Linked DNA regions of Colwellia sp. M166. The main gene of each other region encodes a partner of the protein of the gene in region 2 in a complex. Links are inferred from orthologs where the notes say so. Each region holds a gene or a part of one and is shown on either strand. Other genes may lie near its edges.

The links.
Region 1: the proteins of mfd (region 2) and uvrA are in contact, whole or in part, in a crystal structure (PDB 4DFC), measured with the Escherichia coli proteins. The link is inferred for Colwellia sp. M166 from one-to-one orthologs.

What each region holds. Positions count from the first base shown.
Region 1 is NZ_CP040755.1:2,203,441-2,207,177, reverse strand. The notes cover bases 110-3,516. They hold uvrA (excinuclease ABC subunit UvrA), read right to left. Parts: upstream 3,154-3,516; coding sequence 310-3,153; downstream 110-309. Outside these bases: FGD67_RS10030 (fused MFS/spermidine synthase), read right to left, coding at 1-61; FGD67_RS10020 (MFS transporter), read left to right, coding at 3,550-3,737. UniProt on the Escherichia coli protein: The UvrABC repair system catalyzes the recognition and processing of DNA lesions. UvrA is an ATPase and a DNA-binding protein. A damage recognition complex composed of 2 UvrA and 2 UvrB subunits scans DNA for abnormalities.
Region 2 is NZ_CP040755.1:1,131,215-1,135,623, forward strand. What follows is about bases 290-4,368. They hold mfd (transcription-repair coupling factor), read left to right. Parts: upstream 290-658; coding sequence 659-4,168; downstream 4,169-4,368. Other genes in these bases: FGD67_RS05135 (peptidoglycan binding protein CsiV), read left to right, coding at 4,290-4,368. In the rest of the region: more of FGD67_RS05135, read left to right, coding at 4,369-4,409. UniProt on the Escherichia coli protein: Couples transcription and DNA repair by recognizing RNA polymerase (RNAP) stalled at DNA lesions. Mediates ATP-dependent release of RNAP and its truncated transcript from the DNA, and recruitment of nucleotide excision repair machinery to the damaged site.

The DNA.
Region 1 (3,737 bases), 1.1 Mb from region 2 along the record:
AGGCCAGTAAATAGATTAAAGGGTTTTGCCACTGCTGTATTTTATTATTTTTATTAGTCATTTAGCTCACAACTTTCGATAAATTAGTTAATTGATCAGATTTTATTCCTTAATCATATTAAACATAACTGCGCTGAGATGCTAGATAAGCTCAGTGCTAGCAAAGTTATATTAGCCCGCGATATTCATTTTTTAGACTCTGCAGATTAATAGCCAGTATATAAATAGCAAAAAGGCTTGTTAAAATTAACAAGCCTTTTGAGTAACAGACTAAAATAACTATTGCGCTAACGTGAACTCAGGATAAGCTTAATGAGCGCTGCGGGCGTTAGCCAATAGTGGTTTTAAGAAGCGTGCGGTATGCGACCCTTGATGTTCAGCCACCTGCTCTGGCGTGCCGGTCACCAATATTTCACCGCCACCTGAGCCACCTTCAGGACCTAAATCAATCACCCAATCAGCAGTTTTGATTACATCTAAGTTATGTTCAATCACGACGATGGTATTACCGTGATCACGTAAACGATGAATCACTTGCAGTAATTGCTTAATATCGTGAAAGTGTAAGCCGGTGGTGGGCTCATCAAGAATATAAAGTGTTTTACCGGTATCTCGTTTTGATAGCTCTTTGGATAACTTAACTCGTTGTGCTTCACCACCCGAGAGAGTCGTCGCAGATTGTCCCAACTTGATATAACTTAAACCTACATCCATTAAGGTTTGTAGTTTACGTTTTACCGCAGGAATAGGCGCGAAAAATTCTAGCGCATCTTCAATGGTCATATCCAAGACTTCGTGAATACTCTTACCTTTATATTTTACTTCTAAGGTTTCACGGTTATAACGTTTACTTTTACAGACATCACAAGGTACATAAACGTCAGGTAAAAAGTGCATTTCAACTTTTATTAAACCATCGCCTTGACAGGCTTCACAACGTCCGCCTTTGACATTAAAACTAAAGCGGCCAGGCTTATAGCCACGTGAACGCGATTCTTGTGTGGCGGCAAAAATGTCACGAATAGCGGTGAAAATTCCGGTATAAGTGGCTGGATTCGAACGTGGTGTTCTTCCAATGGGGCTTTGGTCGATATCGATAACTTTATCGAGTAAATCTAAACCGATAATTTCTTTGTGCGGCGCAGGCTCTTGCGTGGTTGCGCCGTTTAATTCGATATGGGCAAGTTTGTATAAGGTATCGTTGATCAGAGTTGATTTACCTGAGCCAGAAACACCGGTAACACAGGTCATTAAGCCATTTGGGATCACCAGATCGACATTTTTCAGATTATTACCGGTTGCGCCTTTAAGTTCGACAACATTTTTCTTATCAAAAGGTGTGCGAGTTTTTGGAATTTCAATACACTCTCTGCCTGATAGATACTGGCCGGTAAGTGAGTCTTCACAGGCTAGAATGTCATTTACATCACCTTCAGCGATAATATTACCGCCATGTACACCGGCACCAGGGCCAATATCGATAACATAATCAGCGGCGCGAATGGCGTCTTCGTCATGTTCAACCACGATAACGGTGTTACCTAAATCACGGAGATGGATCAGAGTTTCTAGTAAACGTTCGTTATCGCGCTGATGTAAACCGATAGAAGGTTCATCAAGTACGTACATGACACCGACTAAGCCGGCGCCAATTTGACTGGCTAAACGAATACGTTGTGCTTCACCACCTGATAACGTGCCTGCGGCGCGTGAGAGGTTGAGATAATTTAAGCCAACATTAACCAAGAAACCTAAACGGTCACACACTTCTTTCAGGATTTTTTCGGCAATTTGCGCTTTTTGCCCAGTCAGCTCCAAGCCTTGGAAGAATGCTAAGGCATCGGCGATGGCATATTCGGCAATTTCTGGTAATGGTGTATTGGCAATAAAAACATTGCGCGCTTCTAAGCGTAATCGACTACCGTTACAGTCTGGACAATGTTGGCTGTTGAGATATTTTGCTAATTCTTCGCGCACCGCATTAGATTCTGTTTCGCGGTAGCGGCGGTCCATGTTATTTAAAATGCCTTCAAATGGATGTTTGCGGATCACGACATCGCCGCGATCATTCATGTACTTAAATTCGATTTCTTGTTTGCCGCTGCCTTTTAAAATCAGTTGCTGCGTTTTTTCATCCAATTCATTGAATGGTAAATCTAAGGCAAATTGATAATGCTCAGCTAGGGCTTGTAACATTTGAAAATAATAGAAGTTTCTTTTATCCCAGCCACGAATAGCACCGCCAGCTAAACTTAATTCAGGATTAGAAATAACACGACTGGCGTCGAAATATTGTTGATTGCCTAAACCATCACAGGTTTGACAAGCACCGGCTGGATTGTTAAAAGAAAATAGTCTGGGCTCTAACTCTTGCATACTATAGCCACATTGAGGACAAGCAAAATTGGCAGAAAAAACTAACTCTTCTTTAGTGGGTTCATCCATAAATGCCACTTTCACGGTGCCAGATGTTAATGAAAGCGCAGTTTCGAATGACTCAGCAAGGCGTAATTGTATATCTTGACGGACTTTAATCCGGTCAACAACCACTTCTATTGTGTGCTTTTTATGTAACTCTAAGGTCGGAGGATCAGAAAGGTCACAAACCTCACCATCAATTCTTGCTCGAATGTAGCCTTGTGCGGCAAGGTTATCGAGTAACTTAACATGTTCACCTTTACGGTCTTGCAATACGGGTGCAAGCACCATCACTTTAGTGCCTTCTTCGAGCGCTAAAACTCTATCGACCATCTGAGAAATGGTTTGTGCGGCCAGCGGTAAATGATGGTCTGGACAACGAGGTTCACCAACGCGTGCATATAATAAACGTAAATAATCGTATATTTCGGTGATAGTACCAACGGTTGAACGTGGGTTGTGTGATGTTGATTTTTGCTCAATTGAAATCGCCGGAGATAAACCTTCAATGTGATCGACATCGGGTTTTTCCATTAATGATAAAAATTGGCGTGCGTATGCGGAAAGTGATTCAACGTAACGCCTTTGCCCTTCAGCATACAAGGTATCAAAGGCTAATGAAGACTTACCTGAGCCTGAGAGGCCGGTAATAACAACTAACTTGTCGCGAGGAATATCTACATTAATATTTTTTAAGTTATGGGTACGAGCACCCCTGACTTCAATTTTCTTCATAATGATATTGTGACCAGTTGAGCGTCAGGGAATTTCGATAGCAAATTTTTATATGCAAATTGCCTGACTGGATGTAAATTACCTTACGCTATATCAACACTTACCATATTCATTAGCACTAGAATATCCACCAGCAAAGGTAATTTTAAAAGCGAAATGTACTAAGTGTTGTTGCTAACAAGTAAATCAATGTATCGTTGAAATTAACGTGACATTATTTCATTTGCTATGACATCTACACATAAAGTTAGAACCGAGAATTATCGCATAGTTTTTAATCCGAATTCATCTTAAATCTCTGTTTTTGTTCATTAGGAGGCCGTGTTAAGATATGCCGGTTTTTCTAGCCAGATTTTCAGTTTAATTATTTCCAGTTTAAATAAGAGTTAACATTTCATGAGCGCATCCGGTTTAAATAGTATTGAGAAGAAGGCCGCATTTTCGTTAGCCTCAGTGTTTGGCCTGCGTATGTTAGGTCTGTTTATGATTTTACCTGTGTTTGCCATTTATGGTGAACAACTTATTGGTTACAGTCCGATATGGATAGGTTTAGCTATCGGTGCTTATGGTTTAACGCAAGCACT
Region 2 (4,409 bases):
CAATATTTCAATAATATCTTCCGCTTTTAAATTAAAAGCAATTTTAAGCTTAGTAAGAATAAGATTATTATTTAAACGCTTTTCGGCTTTTACAGGCTCGCCCTCTTTTTTACCACGACGTTCATTAATAAAGCCATTTAAAAACGCCGCACAAGTCGTATCAGGACAATTGACATAAGCAGGGTCTTCTTCTTTTTTTAACCAGTTACTGATTTGATCACGCGTCACGGTTAAATCGCCAGCAGCAAAAATAGCGATAACCTTTTGATCATTAAAATTAAAGGTATATCTCAGGCGACGCAAAACATCGTTGTTAGTCACAAACTTCTCCAAAAAACCAACGAACTTCGCTGGTTAGTATTGTTTTTACCATACCTAATGTCATTAAGTATTTATAATACAATAGTGCTTCAATTACCTAGTATTATACACGCTTTAAATAATGAGATCTTTAGCCGCAAGGCTATTTAACACAAAAGCTTCAAGGCTTTACATTTAGCGGTTAAAGATCCGGTAAAACTCATGTTAAGATACCGACAAATTATCCTGAAATCGTCAGTTAATCTGTCGATATATAGCCGGATCACTTCAAGCTGCAAAATTTCAGCTTGCTGTACTATGGCTATCGTTATTTAGCATTAAAGCAATAAGAGCAGTCATGAGTAAAAATGTTAGTCTATTCAATCCAGTATTAGCTAAAAACCGTGGTAAAAGTACCGACAGAAAAATCTGGCAAAATCTGCCTGGAAGTAGTGCAAGTATTGCTATTTTTCATGGTGCATTGTCCACACAGCAGCCAATATTATTACTCACTCATGATACGCCTTCGGCATTACGTTTAGAGCAAGAATTGGCGAGTTTGAATCAACAGGCACAGTTACCCATTTGTTTATTTCCAGATTGGGAAACCTTACCGTATGATACATTTTCACCACACCAAGATATTATTTCACAGCGTTTAGCCACCTTGTACCAGTTATCACGCATGGACAAGGGCATTGTTATTGTGCCAATTTCAACTTTAATGCAGCGTCTGGCACCTAAGCAATATTTAGAAGCCAATAGCTTAATCATCAAAAAAGGTGATAAAAAAGACTTACATCAACTTAGGCAAGAATTAGAAGCAAGCGGCTACCGCTGTGTTGATCAAGTCATGGAGCACGGTGAGTTCTCAGCCCGTGGCGCTATACTTGATATTTTCCCTATGGGCAGTAAAACACCGTTTCGTTTAGACTTTTTTGATGACGAAATTGATGAAATACGCTTATTTGATCCAGAAAACCAGCGCTCAAGTGATAAAATATCTGGCATTGATCTACTGCCTGCGCATGAGTTTCCTACCGACACTGACGGCACCAACTTATTTCGCAGTCAATATCGCGAGCAATTTACCAGCGTTATTGATAAAGAATCTATTTACCATCAAGTTAGTAATGGCATTATGCCTGCTGGCATCGAATACTATTTGCCATTATTTTTTAAACAAACCAATACCTTATGTGATTACCTCTCAGCAAATACGCTCGTTATTATCAGTGGTGATATTGATAAAGCCTTAACACATTACTGGTCGGATATTGAGTACCGCTATGAAGATAGGCGTTATGATCCAACCCGACCATTGCTACCGCCTAAACAGTTATTTCTTAATAGTGAAGAACTGTACAGCGCATTAAAACCCTTTGATCGCATCAATTTAAAGCCTGAAGTTAATGACGACGACGTCAAAGCTTCGCAAGTACAATTTGATGTCCATACGCTACCAGATCTAACGATAGATCATAAACTTAAGCAGCCATTTGAATTACTTAATAACTTTATTGCCAGTAAAGAAACACCGAATAAATTGTTATTTGTTGCTGAGAGCCAAGGGCGTCGAGAGAGTGTTTTAGAATTACTGCACCGTAATCAAATTAAACCTAATGTTTTTGACAGTATTGAAGACTTTGTTAATAGTGATGACCTACTAGGTATCACGGTTAACGCCTTAAGTGCCGGCTTTATTTTTCAAGCGAAAGGCAGTGCTAAAAAAAATGCCATAGCCTTAATAACTGAAGCTGAATTGCTGGGTGACCGGGTTCGTCAAACGCGTCGCCGTAATAAACAACTCGACACCCAAAATGAAGCAATATTTAAAAACTTGGCCGAACTCAGTATCGGCCAACCTGTGGTTCATATTGAACACGGCATAGGTCGTTACATGGGCTTACAGACGATTGAAAATGGCGGTATTACCACTGAATTTTTGATGCTCAGTTATGCCGGCGAATCGAAATTATATGTCCCCGTAGCCTCATTACATTTAATCAGTCGCTATTCAGGCGCTGATGCAGATCACGCACCTTTGCATAAACTTGGCAACGATACTTGGAGCAAAGCTAAGCAAAAGGCGGCAGAAAAAGTACGTGATGTTGCCGCTGAACTACTAGATATTTATGCTAAACGTGCCAGTAATCACGGTTATAGTTTTAAACGTGACAAAGCTGATTACCGTGCTTTTGCTGACAGTTTTGGCTTTGAAGAAACCTTAGATCAAGAGCAAGCGATCAATGCTGTGATCAGCGACATGTTATCACCACAAGCTATGGATAGATTAGTTTGTGGTGATGTCGGATTTGGTAAAACAGAAGTGGCCATGCGTGCCGCCTTTGTTGCAGTAAACGACGGCAAACAAGTCGCGATATTAGTGCCAACTACCTTACTCGCTCAACAGCACTACGAAAACTTCCGTGACCGCTTCGCTAATTGGCCAGTGAACATTGAAGTTCTGTCGCGCTTTAAAACCGCAAAAGAACAAAATGCTATAATCAAAGATGTTGAGTCTGGCCAAATTGACATTTTGATAGGCACCCATAAACTTTTACAAAACAGCATAAAATATAAAGATTTAGGACTATTAGTTGTTGATGAAGAACACAGGTTTGGTGTTAAACAAAAAGAAAAAATTAAGCAACTACGGGCTAATGTCGATATTTTAACCTTGACTGCCACACCAATTCCACGAACCTTAAATATGGCTATGGGCGGCATGCGTGATTTATCTATTATAGCAACACCACCAGCCAAGCGCTTAGCAGTAAAAACATTTGTTCGCCAACGTGACGATGCTTTAATTCGCGAATCAATTCTCAGAGAAATATTACGTGGCGGTCAGGTGTACTTCTTACATAACAATGTCGACACCATAGATAAAACTGCCGCAGATATTCAAGCATTACTGCCGGAAGCAAAAATTACGACCGCTCATGGCCAAATGCGTGAGCGCGATCTCGAACGTATTATGAGTGACTTTTACCACCAACGTTACAACGTATTGGTTTGTACTACTATTATTGAAACCGGTATTGATGTTCCTAGCGCCAATACAATCATAATGGACCGAGCAGATCATTTAGGTTTAGCGCAATTACATCAATTACGTGGTCGTGTTGGTCGTTCGCATCACCAAGCCTATGCTTACTTGTTAACACCGCATGAAAAACGCATGACCAAAGATGCGAAAAAACGTCTTGAAGCTATCGCATCATTAGAAGACTTAGGCGCTGGCTTTACCTTGGCAACCCATGATTTAGAAATTCGTGGGGCCGGTGAATTATTAGGCGAAGATCAAAGTGGTTCAATGAGCCAAGTCGGCTTTAGTCTTTATATGGAAATGCTTGATGCCGCCGTTGCCGCATTAAAAGACGGTAAGCAACTATCGCTAGAGCAGGTGATGAAAACACAAACCGAAGTCGATCTGCGGGTCGCTGCTCTATTACCTGATGATTATATTTTCGATGTTAGTATCCGCTTAAGCTTGTATAAGCGCATCGCTAGCTGTAAAAATAAGCAAGCGCTTGATGACGTACAAGTTGAGCTTATTGATCGTTTTGGACTATTACCACAATCAGCAAAAAATTTAATTCATATCGCTAAGCTTAAACTTAAAGCGGAAAAAATTGGTATTACCCGTATTGATGTTGGTCCGGCGGGTGGCGCAATTGAATTTAGTAGTGATACCAAAGTAGACGCCATGTTCATCATAGGCTTGATACAGCAACAACCAAAGATCTATAAAATGGACGGGGCCAACAAATTGAAATTTAAACAAGCAACTGATGATGCAAAATCTCGCTTTGTTTTAGTTACCACCATGTTGAACGAGTTGGCCAATCATTTACGGGCATAATATCTAATAAAGCTAACTCATGCTGCAAGGTAAATGTTTGATAATTTATGTATTGATCAACTTTTGCTATTATTATAAACAAGCGAATGGCTTGCTAAAATAACCCTTAATTGGAAACTGAATGAAATTAACTCAACTATTTTTATGCTCTGCCGCCTTAACATTACCACTAGCGTTACAGGCAGCAACATCAAAAAATAACGACCGATGGTTTGAAGTAGAAATTATCCTTTTTAGCCAA